DNA from 2 places in the Streptomyces vulcanius genome. Region 2 is predicted to be linked to the other one. Evidence: riboswitches for the same ligand, from Rfam matches in the RefSeq annotation. Region 2 holds a riboswitch; the other holds the start of a gene.
The links. A riboswitch is a leader RNA that binds a small molecule or an ion and turns the genes downstream of it on or off. The one in region 2 is predicted to bind glycine.
Positions count from the first base shown of each region.

Region 1 (8,729 bases), on a different contig from region 2:
GGCGACATACCGGTCTGGTTGATGTCGAGGTCGATGTCACCGTTGATCAGACGCTGGTCGAGCTGGTTGGCGTCCGAGAAGAACTTGACGGTGATCTTGTCCGGGTACGCCTTGCGGATCGGGTCCGAGGCCTGCTTCCACGCGGTGTTGCGGACCAGAGTGAGGTCCTTGCCCGGGGTGTACGACTCGAACTTGTACGGGCCCGAGGAGAACGGGTGCAGGGTGTACTTGGCCTTGGTGTCCTTGTCCTGACGGACCGGGGAGGCCGAGACCAGCGACAGGATGTCCTGGAAGTCCGAGTTGGCCTTCGGCAGGTGGAAGACGATCGTCTTGTCGTCGGGCGTGTCGATCGCCTTCAGACCGAGCTTGTCCTTGGTGGTGTCCTTGTAGGGACCCTTGTACGCGCCGTCGGGGTCGAGGATGTCCTTCAGGTACGTCGGACCGCCGGAGAGCACGTCCTGCGCCCACACGCGCTCGATGCCGTACTTCACGTCCTTGGACGTGATCGGCTTGCCGTCCTCCCACGTGATGCCGTCACGCAGGGTGTATGTGTAGGTCTTGCCGTCGTCGGTGACCTTGGCGAGACCGGTGGCGAGGTCCGGGGTGAGCTCGGAGCCCGCATCACCGGCCGCGGCCTTGTTCGTGACCAGCTGGCGGCTGTAGTAGCGCGCGAAGTTCCACATGAAACCGTAGTAACCGCGCGTGGTGTCCCAGAAGTCGGCGTCCTGGGCGCCGCCGAACTTCAGCGTGCCGCCCTTCTTGGCGAGGGATGCCTGGGCGACCTTCTTGTTCGCGGCGTCGTAACCGGCGGCGCCGGTGGCCGAACCCTTGCCGTTGCCGCTGTCACTGTCACCGCCGCCGCACGCCGCCGTGGTCAGCAGCGCGGCGACCGCGGCGACAGCGGCAAATGCCTGCTTCCGCCGCCCTGAGGTGCGTTGGGTAGTCACGATTCTCGGATCCTCCGGATTAGATGAGAGACCCCGTGTCAGTGCCACGGGACGTTTGGGGTGCGGGTGTGGTGCGGGCTGTGAGGTGAGCTGTGGTGCGGCGGTTCAGCGGGATCCCTTCGGGTCCAGCGCGTCCCGGACGCCGTCGCCGAAGAGGTTGAAGGCCAGCACGGTGATGAAGATCGCCACACCCGGGACCACCATGTACATGGGGTCGGACTCGTAGTAGTCGATCGCGCTCGAGAGCATCTGGCCCCAGGAGGCCGTGGGCGGCTTGACGCCCACGCCCAGGAAGCTCAGGGCCGCCTCGGTGAGGATGTTGGTCGGGATCATCATCGTCGTGTAGACGACGATGGGGGCGACGAGGTTGGGCAGCAGCTCCTTGAACAGGATGTACATCTGCCCGGCGCCCAGGGAACGGGCCGCCTCGACGTACTCGCGCTCGCGCAGCGAGAGGGTCTGGCCGCGCACCACGCGTCCGATGTAGGGCCAGCCGAAGAAGCCGATGACCACGATCATCACGAACACGCGCACGCTGGAGCCGCTCAGGCCCAGCAGCTCGCTCGGCATGACGGAGACCAGCGCGATGATGAACAGCAGCTGGGGGAAGGCGAGCAGACCGTCCATCACCCGGCTGATGACGGAATCGACCCAGCCGCCGAAGAAGCCGGCGAGGATGCCGAGGACGGTGCCGAGGATCACCGCGACGACCGCGGAGAGGAAGCCGACGAGCAGCGAGATCCGGGCGCCGTAGAGGATGCGGGCGAAGATGTCGCGGCCGTTGACCGGTTCGACGCCGAGCAGGTGGTCGCCGCTGATGCCGCCGAGGGAGCCGGTCGGGGTGCCGAACAGCGGGTCGATGAGGTTCTCGTGATACTCGTTCGGGTCCTGGCCGAGCAGGTTCGTGAGGACCGGGGCGAGCAGGGCGACCACGACGAGGACGAGCACCACGACGCCGCCGGTCAGGGCGAGCTTGTCCCGCTTGAGGCGCTCCCAGGCGATCCGGCCCAGGGAACGGCCCTGAACGGCCTTGGCGCCGGCGGTTGCGACCGCCGCTTCTTCAGCCGCGCTCGGGGCCGCTTCCGCGGTCGGCTCGTGCAATGGTGCCGTCATCTGGCAGGGACCCCTCTCAACCGGCGGTGGCCGGCCCGCACTTGCCGCTGTGGCGGCATGATCGTCCGTCGTACACAGGGACGAAGTCCCCTGGACCGGGAGTCTTCAACGCTTTGGCGATCTGTAGCCAGAGTTGGCGGCGAAAGGATGCGCAAACGTGATGCGGGTAGAAGGGTTCCGTTATCCGGACGGTGGGTAACGCGGGGCGGACGGCGACGAACTGGGGCGGATATTTCCAAAGCGGATGCAATCGCCGCTATCTACGCGCGCAGAACTCCGGCCGACCGTTCGCTCGGGAAGCGGTGAGTGACTGGCGGGAGATGGCTCGTGGTCCGGTCGGGTGTCCGGACTCAGTACCGGCCGGAGGGCGGGTAGCCGTAGCCGCCCGCGGGAGCCTGGGCCGGGGCGGCCGGCACATGCGCCTCGCGGTCGTAGAACGGCCGGACGCCGGCCCGCATCCACATCACGACCGGGTCGTGCTCGTCGGTCATCGCGACCGTCGACACCGGCAGCCCGTCGGGTACGGCCCCGATCGACTGCTGCATCATCGTCCGTACGGCGTCCACGGCCGGCGGCGAGGTGTCGTACACATCGAGCCCGATGGCCAGGTACGGCGCGCCGAGCGCCGGCTGCACCCAGGCGCGGCGCAACGCCCGGACCACCGGGGTGCGATGGGCGTTCTGCGCGAGCAGGGCGTAGAACTGCGGGATCTCGATGGCCGGTTCGGACAGCCGCAGCGGCCCTGCGGGCTGGCGGTCCAGACCGGTCGCGATACGGCGCAGATCCAGCCACGGGATGCCGACGCCGCCGCCGGGGGCGTGCGGGTTCAGCCAGAGGCCGTAGTGGTCGGGGTAGAGGGTGCGGGCCACGTCGACTCCGTCGACCACCTCGTAGGAGCGGTTCCAGCCGCTCGCCGAGAGTTCCTGGGCGGAGGTCACGCAGGGGGCGTAGCCGTGGCCGTCCACCTCCATGTTCCCGTACTGGGCGTCCGGGGAGCCGGCCTGGCCGTGCCACAACAGCATCCAGACCTGGCCGGAGGAAGGGGTCGCGAGAGCGCGCAGGAGGGCCTCGTAGGCGTCGTAGCGCCCGGGCGTGACCTGGCGCAGCATGTGCTCGACCTGTCCGGCCGCGATGCCGCTGGCGCTCACCTGAACCGCCCTTCTTTTATGAGTTGCCCCGCGTTTGTGAACAGCTTAAGCGCCTACGAGCTCGGGGCCTGTTGCGCGTTTGCGAGTGCGGGTGCGCGGGGGTCGTTCGCGTAGTTCCCCGCGCCCCTTGGGTGGGTGCACTCAGCGTTGGTAGAAGGGGCGGACCCGGTCCCTCATCCACTCGGCCACCGGGTCCTGGGCGGCGTCCAGGAGGATCAGGTTGACCGGCCACTTGACCGCGACCCGGCCCATCGCGCGGCCCAGGGCGTCGAGGGGGAGTTCGCGGAGGTCGGCGTCCAGGTGGGAGACCTCGACGCCGACGAACATGACCGGGTCGGCGGTCTCGATCGCGGCCAGGCAGCGGCGGGCGGTGACGACGACGCCCGTCGCCTCGAACTCCGCGGAGGCGGCGGCCAGGAAGTCGACCGGGTCGTCCTGCCAGTCCGGTTCGAAGAGGCGGACCCGGCCGCCGCCCGCCGGGCCGTCCAGGAGGCTGCGGCCCATGCGGCACAGCTCGGCCACGGCCGGCGGCGGCAGCGGGACGCCGACCACGCCGTCCGGGTTGACGAGGATGCCGACCTGCGGGGGCAGGCCCCGGGCGAACTCGACCGCCGGGGCGATCGTGTACGACATGTGCGAGCCGGCGACCTGGCGGAACTGCTCCTCGGAGCTGAACACCGGCACGAACGCCTGGCCTTCGATCTCCACGGTGGGCAGGTCGAGGGGACCGCTGTGCGGGCCGCCGCCGTTGGGCAGGGGCACCCAGACGAAGCTGCGTCCGAGCACCTCGAGGATGCGGCCGGAGGCGGTCGGCATGCCGAGGGAGGCGGAGAGCGCCTCCTCCAGTTCGTTGCCGGGCCATCCGCCGTGCGGATGGGGGTGCGCCTGCGCCGGGAATTCCGGGAAGTCCGGGGAGACCGGGAAGTTCGCCGGGGGGAAGTCCATCTGCTACCACCTGCTGGGGACCGCTGCTGTGGCTGAAAGGCTATCGGGTGTCGGGGACTTTCCTCAGGGTCTGTGGGTCAGCCCGTGAAGCCGATCCGGCGCAGGGTGTCCGCCGCGTCCCGGTCGAGCAGGACCGCCGAGCCCACGCCCTCGGGCAGCCGGCCCTTCTCCACGGAGCGGATCAGCCGGGCGGCGGCCGTGCGGTGGCGCAGGAAGGCGTAGCGCGAGACGCCCCGGCCGCGCTCGCGCTGTCCCTCGAGGGCCGTGTCCGGGTCGACGTCCAGCAGGAGCAGGTGCAGGATGCCGCCCCGGCGGCGGGCCTCGCGGGCCAGCCAGTCGCGCACCCAGGCCTGCGTACCGCAGTCGTGTACGACCACTCCCCCGCCGGTGCGCAGCGCGCGGCGCAGCCCGGCGTAGTGGGCGAACCGGACGAGGGGGCGGTAGACCGCGTAGGGCAGGAAGCGGGGCGCGCGGGCGTCCCAGCGGTCGCGGGTGTCCTGGGAGTCGATACGGGCGCCGGGCACGGCACGGGCCATGAGCGTGGACTTTCCGCTGCCCGGCAGACCGGTGACGACGACCAGGTCGCGGGGGCCGAAGAGCAGGCCGTGGGGGCTGTGGCCGGCGCGCTCGCGCAGGTCGCGGACGACCGGCGCGGGCCGCGCGCCGGACGTCGCCCGGGTGGGGGCGGCCGGCTGTGCGGGCAGCGCGATGGCCGAGGTCGTCGCGTACGCCGTGGTCCTGTTCACCTTGATCGTCCTCCCCTGGGGTCAGACACGTCTTCTCCCCGTCGAGTGTAAAGAGAAGGTAATGCGTGGTGTCTCGCGTTTTCGTACGCGTACCGCCACAAGCCGGTTACAGATGCGGCCTGCCGCGACGGGGGCGCGGCGTGCGATGATGTCCGCGCCAACTGCATACCGGCCGTTTGAATCCGCGCGGGAGAGTCCCCGGCAGCACTTTTCGCACTGTCGTCGGGGCGCCGAAGGAGCAAGTCCCTCCCTTGAATCTCTCAGGCCCCGTTACCGCGCGGGCGAGGCACATCTGAAAAGCGGGCCGCCGTCGCCGGTGGTCCCACCCACGGTGCAAGCCAGGATCATGTACGTGTCCATACGTGTGATCATGGCGAACCTCTCAGGTTCCGATGACAGATGGGGAGGAACGACCTCGCCCTCCCCCACGCTCGGCTTCGCTCGCGCGGGAGGGACCCCCATTGCCTTGGGAGACGACCGACCGATGAGCAGCAGTACCGAACTCCGTCACACCGCCCTGGACGCCCTGCATCGCTCGCTCGGCGCGACGATGACCGACTTCGCCGGCTGGGACATGCCCCTGCGCTACGGCTCCGAGCGCGACGAGCACACCGCGGTGCGGACCCGGGCCGGCCTCTTCGACCTCTCCCACATGGGCGAGATCACCGTGACCGGCCCGCAGGCGGCGGCCCTTCTCGACTTCGCCCTGGTGGGGAACATCGGGGGCGTGAGGACCGGACGCGCCCGCTACACCATGATCTGCCGGGCCGACGGCGGCATCCTGGACGACCTGATCGTCTACCGGCTCGCGGAAACCGACTACATGGTGGTCGCGAACGCCTCCAACGCCCAGGTGGTGCTGGACGCGCTGGTGGAGCGCGCGGCCGGCTTCGACGCCGAGGTGCGCGACGACCGGGACGCCTACGCCCTGATCGCCGTCCAGGGGCCCGAGTCCCCGGGGATCATGAAGGCGCTCACGGACGCCGACCTCGACGGCCTGAAGTACTACGCGGGCCTGCCGGGCACGGTGGCCGGTGTCCCCGCGCTGATCGCGCGCACCGGGTACACCGGCGAGGACGGCTTCGAGCTGTTCGTGAGGCCGGAGCACGCGGTGGCGCTGTGGCAGGCGCTGACCGGGGCGGGCTCCCAGGCCGGTCTGGTCCCCTGCGGACTGTCCTGCCGGGACACGCTGCGCCTGGAGGCGGGCATGCCGCTGTACGGGCATGAGCTGTCCACGTCCCTGACCCCCTTCGACGCGGGCCTCGGCCGAGTGGTCAAGTTCGAGAAGGAGGGCGACTTCGTGGGGCGCGAGGCGCTGTCCGAGGCCGCCGCTCTCGCCGAGCGCAGGCCCCCGCGCGTCCTGGTCGGCCTGGTCGCCGAGGGCCGCCGGGTGCCGCGCGCCGGGTACGCCGTCGTCGCCGGGGGCGAGGTGATCGGCGAGGTCACCTCCGGCGCGCCCTCCCCCACCCTGGGGAAGCCGATCGCGATGGCGTACGTCGACGCGGCGCACGCGGCGCCGGGCACGCCGGGCGTCGGCGTGGACATCCGGGGCAGCCACGAGCCGTACGAGGTCGTGGCGCTGCCCTTCTACAAGCGTCAGAAGTAACGCCACAGGCGATGCCGGACGTGCTTAACCACGGCGTCACCGCTGCTCACGCACGTCTTCCGTAGTCTCCCCTTCATCACCCCTCCCCCGTGTACAGGAGAATTCAGGCCATGAGCAACCCCCAGCAGCTGCGCTACAGCAAGGAGCACGAGTGGCTGTCGGCCGCCGAGGACGGCGTGTCGACGGTCGGCATCACGGAGCACGCGGCCAACGCGCTCGGCGACGTGGTCTTCGTCCAGCTTCCGGAGGCCGGTGCCACGGTGACCGCGGGCGAGTCCTGCGGTGAGCTGGAGTCGACCAAGTCGGTCAGCGACCTGTACTCGCCGGTCGACGGCGAGGTCGTCGAGGTCAACCAGGACGTCGTCGACGACCCGTCGCTGGTGAACTCCGCCCCCTTCGAGGGCGGGTGGCTGTTCAAGGTGCGCGTCACGGGCGAGCAGGACGAGCTGCTGTCCGCCGACGAGTACACCGCCTTCACCGCCGGCTGAGGATCCGTAGATGACTGTTCTGAACACGCCCCTGCACGAGCTCGACCCGGAGATCGCCGCCGCGGTCGACGCCGAGCTGAACCGTCAGCAGTCCACGCTCGAGATGATCGCCTCGGAGAACTTCGCTCCGCTCGCGGTCATGGAGGCGCAGGGCTCGGTGCTGACCAACAAGTACGCCGAGGGCTACCCGGGCCGCCGCTACTACGGCGGCTGCGAACACGTCGACGTGGCCGAGCAGATCGCGATCGACCGGCTCAAGGAACTGTTCGGCGCCGAGTACGCCAACGTCCAGCCGCACTCGGGTGCCTCCGCCAACCAGGCCGCCCTGTTCGCGCTGGCCCAGCCCGGCGACACCATCCTGGGACTGGACCTCGCGCACGGCGGCCATCTCACCCACGGGATGCGGCTGAACTTCTCCGGGAAGCAGTTCGACGTGGTCGCCTACCACGTGGACGCGGAGACCGGCCTGGTCGACATGGCCGAGCTGGAGCGGCTCGCCAAGGAGCACCGCCCGAAGGTGATCATCGCGGGCTGGTCGGCGTACCCGCGCCGGCTGGACTTCGCCGAGTTCCGCCGGATCGCCGACGAGGTCGAGGCGTATCTGTGGGTCGACATGGCGCACTTCGCGGGCCTGGTCGCGGCGGGCCTGCACCCGAACCCGGTGCCGTACGCGGACGTCGTCACCTCCACCACCCACAAGACGCTGGGCGGCCCGCGCGGCGGCATCATCCTGGCGAAGTCGTCCTTCGCCAAGAAGCTGAACTCGTCCGTCTTCCCGGGCTTCCAGGGCGGCCCCCTGGAGCATGTGATCGCGGCGAAGGCGGTCTCCTTCAAGGTCGCGGCCTCGGAGGACTTCAAGGAGCGCCAGCGGCGTACGGTGGACGGCGCGAGGATCCTCGCCGAGCGCCTGACAGCGGCGGACGCCCGGGAGGCCGGCGTGAACGTCCTGTCCGGCGGCACGGACGTCCACCTGATCCTCGTCGACCTGCGTGCGTCCGAACTGGACGGGCAGCAGGCCGAGGACCGTCTCCACGAGGTCGGCATCACCGTCAACCGCAACGCCGTCCCGAACGACCCGCGCCCGCCGATGGTGACGTCCGGTCTGCGGATCGGCACGCCGGCCCTCGCGACCCGCGGCTTCACGGCCGAGGACTTCGCGGAGGTGGCGGACGTGATCGCGCAGGCCCTGAAGCCCTCCTACGACGCGGAATCGCTGAAGACCCGGGTGAAGGCCCTGGCCGACAAGCACCCGCTGTACCCCGCACTGAACAAGTAGTTCCCCGGTGGGGGGTACCCGACGACCCGTACCCCCCGCCCTCTCTCGAGGAGTCCCCGTGGCCATCTCGGTCTTCGACCTGTTCTCGATCGGCATCGGCCCGTCCAGCTCCCACACGGTCGGCCCGATGCGCGCGGCCGGCCTGTTCGCCCGCCGGCTGCGCAACGAGGGGCTGCTGGACTCCGTGGCGGCGGTCCGCTCCGAGCTGTACGGCTCCCTCGGCGCGACCGGGCACGGCCACGGCACCCCGAAGGCGGTCCTGCTGGGCCTGGAGGGCTCCTCCCCGCGCACGGTGGACGTGGAGACGGCGGACGAACGGATCGAGCAGATCAAGTCGACGGGCCGGCTGCGCCTGCTGGCCGAACGGGAGATCCCCTTCTCCTTCACCGAGGACCTGAAACTGCACCGCCGCAAGACCCTCCCGTACCACGCGAACGGCATGACCCTGTGGGCGTACGAC
Region 1 covers NZ_JBHSFK010000013.1:86,809-95,537, reverse strand. The annotation lists gene ACFPIH_RS21115 (ABC transporter substrate-binding protein) at 1-947, opposite strand, end outside; gene ACFPIH_RS21110 (ABC transporter permease) at 1,053-2,060, opposite strand; gene ACFPIH_RS21105 (enhanced serine sensitivity protein SseB C-terminal domain-containing protein) at 2,411-3,208, opposite strand; gene ACFPIH_RS21100 (enhanced serine sensitivity protein SseB) at 3,350-4,153, opposite strand; gene ACFPIH_RS21095 (AAA family ATPase) at 4,231-4,905, opposite strand; glycine riboswitch at 5,077-5,185, shown strand; glycine riboswitch at 5,186-5,308, shown strand; gene gcvT (glycine cleavage system aminomethyltransferase GcvT) at 5,384-6,505, shown strand; gene gcvH (glycine cleavage system protein GcvH) at 6,616-6,993, shown strand; gene glyA (serine hydroxymethyltransferase) at 7,004-8,269, shown strand; gene ACFPIH_RS21075 (L-serine ammonia-lyase) at 8,328-8,729, shown strand, end outside.
Region 1: it holds a riboswitch for glycine, as region 2 does, so the genes downstream of both, gcvT (glycine cleavage system aminomethyltransferase GcvT) here and gcvP (aminomethyl-transferring glycine dehydrogenase) in region 2, are expected to answer to the same signal.

Region 2 (8,729 bases):
TCCGTACAGCACAGCCGATAAGTGAGAAGGGCACATCGTGATCGCCGTACTGGGCCTCGTCGTGGGAGTCGTGGCCGGCCTGTTGGTCCGGCCAGAGGTTCCGGCGGTCGTCGAGCCTTATCTGCCGATCGCCGTCGTGGCGGCGCTGGATGCCGTGTTCGGGGGTCTGCGGGCCATGCTCGACGGCATCTTCGACGACAAGGTCTTCGTGGTGTCGTTCCTGTCGAACGTGGTCGTGGCCGCGCTGATCGTGTTTCTCGGCGACAAGCTGGGCGTGGGCGCGCAGCTGTCCACGGGCGTCGTGGTGGTCCTCGGTATCCGGATCTTCTCCAACGCCGCCGCGATCCGCCGGCACGTCTTCCGGGCGTGAGGCCGATGAACGATCAGGATCAGGTGCCCGAGAACAGGCTCCGCAAGGCACTGCCCGAGGAGGTCCCGGCGACCGAGACCCCGCAGCCCTTGGCCGAGGAGCCGGCGGACGCGGCGCTGACCGGCCGGCAGCGGCTGGCGAACGGGCTGTGGCCGCTCCGGGTGACCCGGGCCCAACTCATCGTCGCCCTGCTGCTGTTCGGCCTGGGCTTCGGTCTCGCGGTCCAGGTCGCCTCCAACAGCGACAGCGGGAACGCGCTGCGGGGTGCGCGCCAGGAGGACCTCGTCCGCATCCTTGATGAACTCGATGACCGTAGTCAGCGTCTAGAGGACGAGAAGCAAGGGCTCGAAAAGCAGCGGGCGGAGCTGGAGAACAGCTCCGACCAGGCGGAGGAGGCCCGGAAGCAGACGGTGGAGAAGGAGAGGCAACTCGGCATCCTGGCGGGCACGGTGGCCGCCCAGGGGCCGGGGATCACGATGACCATCGAGGACACGAAGGGGACGGTCGAGGCGGACATGCTGCTCGACGCGATCCAGGAGCTGCGCGCCGCCGGGGCGGAGGCGATCCAGGTGAACGGCGTGCGCGTCGTCGCCGGGACCTATCTGACGGATTCCGACAAGAGCGTGAGTGTCGACGGGAACAAGATCAATGCGCCCTTCCGTTTCAAGGTCATCGGCAATCCGCAGGACCTCGAACCGGCGCTGAACATTCCTGGAGGCGTGGTGCAGACTCTGGAGAAGGAGCAGGCCACGGTGACCGTCGAGCGGTCGGACAAGATCGTCGTGGACGCCTTGCGAGCGGCCGAGCAGCCTGACTACGCTCGGTCGTCCTCACGGTGAACCGGGGGTGCATGGGGGCCGTCCGGCAGGGGCAAGAGGTTGCGGGGGGTCGGCGCACCGATCGGGTGGTGCGTGGTGGAAACTGTCTGGTGGATACGGACGTTGTGAAGATGTCCGGGTCGGCCGGTGTAATCAGTCAGGGTTCGTCCTGCCCCACGGGCGGGTCTGTTTCGGTCAAGGGGAATCGCCCGTGAAGTTGTTTGCGAAGTTGTTCGGCAAGAGCGCGCGAGAGGGCAGCGACAACGCGACCGCTCGCCATCGCGCACAGCCCGACGAAGAGGGCCAGCGACCGCTGTTCCGTGACCAGGTGGGTGGTCCGGGTGGTGACATTTCCGGAGGTCAGGGTGCGGCGGCTGTTGACCCTGCCCAGTCCGGCGGCATAGGTTTCGGCCAACCGTCAGCCTCAAGTGCGGGTGGAGGGTTTTCCCCTATGTCGGCCCTGGTGTGTACGAGGTGCGGTAACCGCAACGCGGAGAACAGCCGCTTCTGCTCCAACTGCGGTGCTCCCCTGCGCCCCGGTCTGACGCCCGAGCGCGCGTCGGAGACGACCTCCACGATCTCCATCTCCGGTCTTGAGGCCTACGACTCCGAGGTCACCGGCCAGACCCAGCTGCCGGCGCTCTCCCCGGAGGCGCAGGCCGCGGTCGACGCGCTGCCGCTGGGCTCCGCGCTGCTGGTCGTGCGCCGCGGTCCGAACTCGGGCAGCCGCTTCCTGCTGGACGGCGATCTGACCACGGCCGGGCGGCACCCGCAGAGCGACATCTTCCTGGACGATGTGACGGTCTCGCGTCGCCACGTGGAATTCCGCCGCGGCGCGGACGGCACGTTCAAGGTGGCGGACGTCGGCAGCCTGAACGGCACCTATGTCAACCGGGAGCGGATCGACGAGGTCCCACTGGCGAACGGTGACGAGGTGCAGATCGGCAAGTACCGGCTGGTTTTCTACCCGAGCCAGCGGGGTTACTGACCCTCCCCCGGATTCCATCCGGGGGGAATCAAGGGAAGGTCCATGCTTCAAACACCGAGGGGCGGTGCCGGGCACGGCACCGCCGCCGCGGACGGTGGTCCGATGAGCATCGGCACCGTGCTGAACGTGCTGCGTGACGAGTTTCCCGAGGTCACCATCTCCAAGATCCGCTTCCTGGAGGCGGAGGGGCTGATCGAACCGCAGCGGACCCCGTCGGGGTACCGCAAGTTCAGCCCGCAGGACGTCGAGCGCCTCGGCCATGTTCTGCGGATGCAGCGGGACCACTATCTGCCGTTGAAGGTGATCCGGGAGCACCTGGACGCCGTGGAGCGTGGTGAGGCCGTACCCCTGCCGACCGTGGGGCGGCAGCGGGACGGAGAGACGACGGTCCTGGAGGCGCCCGACGCGCCCACCGCGGCGCGGATCGGGCGGGCGGAGCTGCTGGCGGCGGCCGGGATCGACGAGCCCGTGCTGGTGGAGTGGGAGTCCTACGGGCTCCTGGTGCCGCTGGAAGGCGGGGTCTACGACGCAGAGGCGGCCACTGTGGCCACGCTCGTGGCCGAACTGGGGCGGTTCGGGATCGAGCCCCGGCATCTGCGGGTGATGAAGGCCGCGGCCGACCGTGAGGCCGGTCTCGTGGACCAGGTGGTCGCCCCGCTCAAGCGGCACCGCAACCCGCAGACCAGGGCACATGCCGAGGCCCGGACGAAGGAACTGGCGGGGCTCACCGTGAAACTCCATGCGGCGCTCGTGCAGACCGCGCTCGGGGTGCGGCTGCCGTGAGCCGCTGATTTCGCCCTCGGCGGATCGGCCGCACGTTCCCGGCCCGACTACCCAAACGTCCCGGGCACGGCCTAGGGTTGCTGTGTGAACGAGCTCGATGTCGTAGGTGTCCGGGTCGAAATGCCCTCCAACCAACCGATCGTGCTGCTGCGCGAAGTGGGAGGCGACCGCTACCTCCCCATCTGGATCGGACCGGGGGAGGCGACGGCGATCGCCTTCGCCCAGCAGGGCATGGCCCCTGCGCGGCCGCTGACCCACGACCTGTTCAAGGACGTGCTGGAGGCCGTCGGCCAGGAGCTCACGGAAGTGCGGATCACGGACCTCCGGGAGGGCGTGTTCTACGCGGAGCTGGTGTTCGCCAGCGGTGTCGAGGTGAGCGCGCGCCCGTCCGACGCCATAGCGCTGGCGCTGCGTACCGGGACGCCGATCTACGGCAGCGACACGGTGCTAGACGACGCGGGAATCGCCATTCCGGACGAGCAGGAGGACGAGGTGGAGAAGTTCCGCGAGTTCCTCGACCAGATCTCGCCAGAGGACTTCGGCACCAGCAACCAGTAGCCGCTCGGGCCCGGCCCGTAGGCGCGCAGGTCCCGGCAATTGCCAGTGGCGGCTGAGAGCGTCCTACGGCTACTTCTCAGCGCATTCGGCTAGCCTTTCCCCGCGACGGGGTGCGGGAAACCACTCCTAGGGTGATTATCACTCGGCGTGGCGAGTGTGGCGATCGTTGACGCACCCCTGGTGACTGCCTACCGTCGAGAAGGCAGGTCAAGGACGGAGGTCGGCGTGAGAAGCAGCGGCGACGGTACGGCTGGGGGTGCCCCCGGACTCGGTATCGGGGGAAGCGGTCCGTACCCGCTTTACGGCAGCGCGGCCGATCACGTTCCGCAGCGACCGGCGGCCGTGCCGAGCAGCGGAGGGGCGACATCCATGGCGTCCGAGCAGATCGGCTACCGCGGACCGACGGCCTGTGCGGCCGCCGGCATCACCTACCGGCAACTCGACTACTGGGCGCGCACCGGCCTCGTCGAGCCGAGCGTGCGGCCCGCGTACGGGTCCGGCACGCAGCGTCTGTACAGCTTCCGGGACGTCGTCGTCCTGAAGATCGTCAAGCGATTCCTCGACACCGGGGTGTCGCTGCAGAACATCCGCACCACCGTCCAGCATCTGCGGGAGCGCGGCTTCCGCGATCTGGAGCGCATGACGCTGATGAGCGACGGCGCGACGGTCTACGAGTGCACCTCGCCGGACGAGGTCCACGCGCTGCTCCAGGGCGGCCAGGGCATCTTCGGGATCGCCGTCGGCGTGGTCTGGCGGGACGTGGAGAACGCGCTGTCGCAGCTGCACGGCGAGCGGGTCGACACCGGAGAGACGCTCGTCGGGCCCAACCCGGCGGACGAGCTGGCACGGCGGCGCAACCGGGCGGTCTGAGCCGCGGCGGCCCGCTGCCCGCGCCGTGCCGACGCTGTTGTCAGTGCCGTAGTGCAGCATCGGACGTGTGAGAAACGCGCCCACGATCCTGCATCTCGACATGGATGCCTTCTACGCCCAGGCGGAGCAGGCGTCCAAGCCGAGTCTGCGCGGGAAGGCCGTGGTCGTGGGCGGTCTCGGGCCGCGCGGGGTGGTGGCGACCGCGTCGTACGAGGCGCGGACCTTCGGGGTGCACTCGGCGATGCCCATGGCCCAGGCGCGCCGGCTCGCTCCGAACGCCGCCTACCTCGTCCCGCGCTTCGGCTTCTACCGGTCGATCAGCGACCAGGTGATGGCGCTGCTGCGGGCACTGTCGCCGCTGGTGGAGCCGCTGAGCCTCGACGAGGCGTTCGTGGACCTGGAGGCCGGGGGTACCGCCTGGGACGGGGAGTCGGCGCTGCTGGCCGGGATCCGGCTGCGGGCGGACATCAGGGCCGTCACGGGGCTCACGGGGTCGGTGGGGCTGGCGTCCTGCAAGATGCTCGCCAAGATCGCCTCCGAGCAGGCCAAGCCCGACGGTCTGGTGCTCATCGAGCCGGGGACCGAGCGGGCGCTCCTCGGACCCATGCCGGTGCGGACGCTGCCCGGGGTCGGGCCGGCCACCGGCGACCATCTGCGGCGGGCCGGCATCACCACGGTCGACGAGATCGCCGAGGCCGGTGAGGACGAGCTGGTGCGCATGGTGGGCAAGGCGCACGGACACGCGCTGTACGCGATGGCCCTGGCCCGGGACGACCGGCCCGTGGTGGCGGAGCGGGAGACGAAGTCGGTGTCGGTCGAGGACACCTACGACCTGGACATCCACGACCGGGTCCGGGTGGGGCTGGAGGTGCGGCGGCTGGCGGACCGGTGCGTGCGCAGGCTGCGGGAGTCCGGGCTGTCGGGGCGGACCATCGTGCTGAAGGTCCGGCGCTATGACTTCTCCACGCTGACCCGATCCGAGACCCTGCGCGGGCCGACGGACGATCCGGGGGTGGTGCGGGAGGCCGCGGCGCGGCTACTGGACTCCGTGGACACGACGGGCGGGGTGCGGCTGCTCGGGGTCGGGGTCAGCGGTCTGGCCGACTTCACCCAGGAGGACCTGTTCGCCCAGGCCGCGGAGGAGCGGGCGGACCTGTCCGAGGAAGAGGTGCCCGACGAGCCCGTCGGCGAGGAGCCGGTGCCGGCCGAGCACCGGTGGCGCCCCGGGCACGACGTACGGCACGCGGAGCTCGGGCACGGGTGGGTGCAGGGCAGCGGGCTTGGCCGGGTCACCGTGCGGTTCGAGACGCCGGAGTCGGAGCCGGGGCGGGTGCGGACGTTCCGCGTCGACGATCCCGAGCTGGCGGTTGCGGAGCCCTTGCCGCTGGTGCGGCGAACACCTGAGGAAGGGGACTCCGCGGCTGAGGAGGCGGCTGAGAAGGCGGCCGGGAAAGCGGCTGAGAGATTCGTTGCGGGGGAGGGAACCCCGGATCAGACCGAGTCGTTACAGAGAGTGAAGGGGGTGTGACATGACGGTACGGGAGGTTGCCGAGCGGGTCGCCCGGTGGGCGGAGCGGCGCGGTGATGTGGTGCGGCTGCTGCTCGTGGGGCTGCTGCTCGTGGGGTCCTGTGCGTGGGGCACCGCGGGTCCCGGTGGACTGGGCGCGGACCGACCCGGTCGACGCCGGCGCCCGCCGGGTCGTCACGGGCGGCGCGCGGGTGCTCCACGACCCCGCCGGGGCGCTCGCGGCACTCATACGGGTCTGCGGCTCCTGAAAAGATGCCGGAGGGGCTCAGCTCTCGTCGGTGCCTGCCAGTCGGCCGAAGTCGTGGTCAGGGAGCGGGGGCGGGGAGGCCACGTCGAGGCCGTAGTGGTGATACAGCTGGAGTTCCTGTTCGGGGGAGAGGTGGCGGCCCACGCCGAAGTCGGGGGCGTCCTTGATCAGGGCCCGGTCGAAGGGGACGCGCAGGGTGCCCTCCACCAGCTTGCTGGGCTCCAGCGGGACGAACGCGTCGCGGGAGAACAGGCCGGTGCGTATGGCCGCCCACTCGGGTACTCCGGTCGCGTCGTCCAGGTAGACCTCGTCGACGGTGCCGATCTTGGCGCCATTGCGGTCGAACGCCTTGCGGCCGATCAGGTTGCGCGGATCGATGTCGGTCTGCACGGGCCCTCCACGTGTTCGCAACTCCGTCGTAAGCACTACAAAAGAACACATTGGGACGCACGGCCACTCGAGGGGCCGTCATTGACCTCGCTGGTAGTCTGACAACGGCTGCAGACCCCATGCGGGAGAGTCCTCCGGACACCATCGGAGGCGCCGAAGGAGCAAATCCTCCCCGGAATCTCTCAGGCTCACGTACCGCACGGACGAGGTCACTCTGGAAAGCAGGACGGATGTCGACGGCGTCGACGGCCTCCGTCCTCACCGACGGTGAAAGCCGGCTGCCCGTGGGCGGCCGGTGAAGCTCTCAGGTTGAGATGACAGAGGGGGAGGCCGTCCGGGGATCCGTGCCGTGGAGCCCCTTGAAGGTCGTCAGACCAGGAGGCCTCAGCAATGACCGCCGATCGCATTCCACTCTCCGAACTCGAACAGGGAATCCCCTTCGAGCAGCGCCACATCGGGCCCGACCAGGAGGCCCGGGCCAAGATGCTCGCCCAGGTCGGATACGGCTCGCTCGACGAGCTGACCGCCGCCGCGGTCCCGGACGTGATCAAGAACGCCGGGGCGCTGGAGCTGCCGGGCGCGCGCACCGAGGCCGAGGTGCTGGCGGAGCTGAGGTCGCTGGCCGACCGCAACCAGGTCCTCCACTCGATGATCGGACTCGGGTACTACGGCACGTTCACGCCGCCGGTGATCCTGCGCAATGTCATGGAGAACCCGGCCTGGTACACGGCCTACACCCCCTACCAGCCGGAGATCTCGCAGGGGCGCCTGGAGGCGCTGCTGAACTTCCAGACCATGGTGGCCGACCTCACCGGGCTGCCGACCTCCGGTGCCTCGCTGCTCGACGAGGGCACGGCCGCCGCCGAGGCGATGGCGCTGTCCCGGCGGATGGGGAAGAACAAGAAGGGGCTCTTCCTGATCGACGCGGACGTGCTGCCGCAGACGGTCGCCGTGATCGAGACGCGCGCGGAGCCGACGGGCGTGGAGGTCGTGGTCGCCGACCTCAGTGACGGCATCCCGGCCGAGGTCGCCGGGCGTGAGATCAACGGGGTGCTGATCCAGTACCCGGGCGCCTCCGGTGTCGTACGGGACATCAAGGCGGTGATCGACGAGGCGCACGGGCTCGGTGCGCTGGTGACCGTCGCCGCGGATCTGCTCGCGCTGACGTTGCTGAAGTCGCCGGGCGAGCTCGGGGCGGACATCGCGGTCGGTACGACGCAGCGGTTCGGGGTGCCGATGGGCTTCGGCGGGCCCCACGCGGGCTTTATGGCGGTGCACGAGAAGTTCGCGCGCAGTCTGCCCGGGCGGCTCGTGGGCGTGTCCGTGGACGCGGACGGGCACAAGGCCTACCGGCTCGCCCTGCAGACGCGTGAGCAGCACATCCGGCGGGAGAAGGCCACCAGCAACATCTGCACGGCGCAGGTGCTGCTCGCGGTGATGGCAGGGATGTACGCCGTCTACCACGGGCCCGAGGGGCTGCGGGCCATCGCCCGGCGGACGCACCGGTACGCCTCGATCCTGGCCGCGGGGCTCACCGCAGGTGGTGTGGAGGTCGTGCACGGCTCGTACTTCGACACGCTGACCGCGCGGGTGCCCGGGAAGGCCGGCGAGGTCGTCGCCGCCGGGCGGGAGCGGGGTGTCAACCTGTGGCGCGTGGACGCCGACCGGGTGTCGGTCGCGTGCGACGAGACCACCGCGCGGGCCCAGGTGGCCGCCGTGTGGGCCGCCTTCGGGGTCGAGGGCGACATCGAGGCGCTGGACGCGGCGGCCGGGGAGGCGCTGCCCGCCGGGCTGCTGCGGTCCGACGCGGTCCTGACCCACCCGGTGTTCCACCAGCACCGTTCCGAGACGGCGATGCTGCGCTACCTGCGCCGGCTCGCCGACCGGGACTACGCGCTCGACCGGGGCATGATCCCGCTGGGCTCCTGCACGATGAAGCTCAACGCGACCACCGAGATGGAGCCGGTCACCTGGCCCGAGTTCGGGCAGCTGCACCCCTTCGCGCCCGCCGAGCAGGCGGAGGGCTACCTCACGCTCATCCGTGAGCTGGAGGAGCAGCTCGCCGAGGTCACCGGGTACGACAAGGTGTCGCTGCAGCCGAACGCCGGCTCGCAGGGCGAGCTGGCCGGGCTGCTGGCCGTGCGCGGGTACCACCGGGCCAACGGGGACGAGCGGCG
Region 2 covers NZ_JBHSFK010000028.1:4,422-13,150, forward strand. The annotation lists gene ACFPIH_RS35010 (DUF881 domain-containing protein) at 1-41, shown strand, start outside; gene ACFPIH_RS35015 (small basic family protein) at 38-370, shown strand; gene ACFPIH_RS35020 (DUF881 domain-containing protein) at 376-1,209, shown strand; gene ACFPIH_RS35025 (FHA domain-containing protein) at 1,292-2,176, shown strand; gene ftsR (transcriptional regulator FtsR) at 2,219-2,959, shown strand; gene ACFPIH_RS35035 (bifunctional nuclease family protein) at 3,044-3,517, shown strand; gene ACFPIH_RS35040 (MerR family transcriptional regulator) at 3,743-4,387, shown strand; gene ACFPIH_RS35045 (DNA polymerase IV) at 4,455-5,915, shown strand; gene ACFPIH_RS35050 (hypothetical protein) at 6,017-6,163, shown strand; gene ACFPIH_RS35055 (PRC-barrel domain-containing protein) at 6,181-6,552, opposite strand; glycine riboswitch at 6,665-6,760, shown strand; gene gcvP (aminomethyl-transferring glycine dehydrogenase) at 6,943-8,729, shown strand, end outside.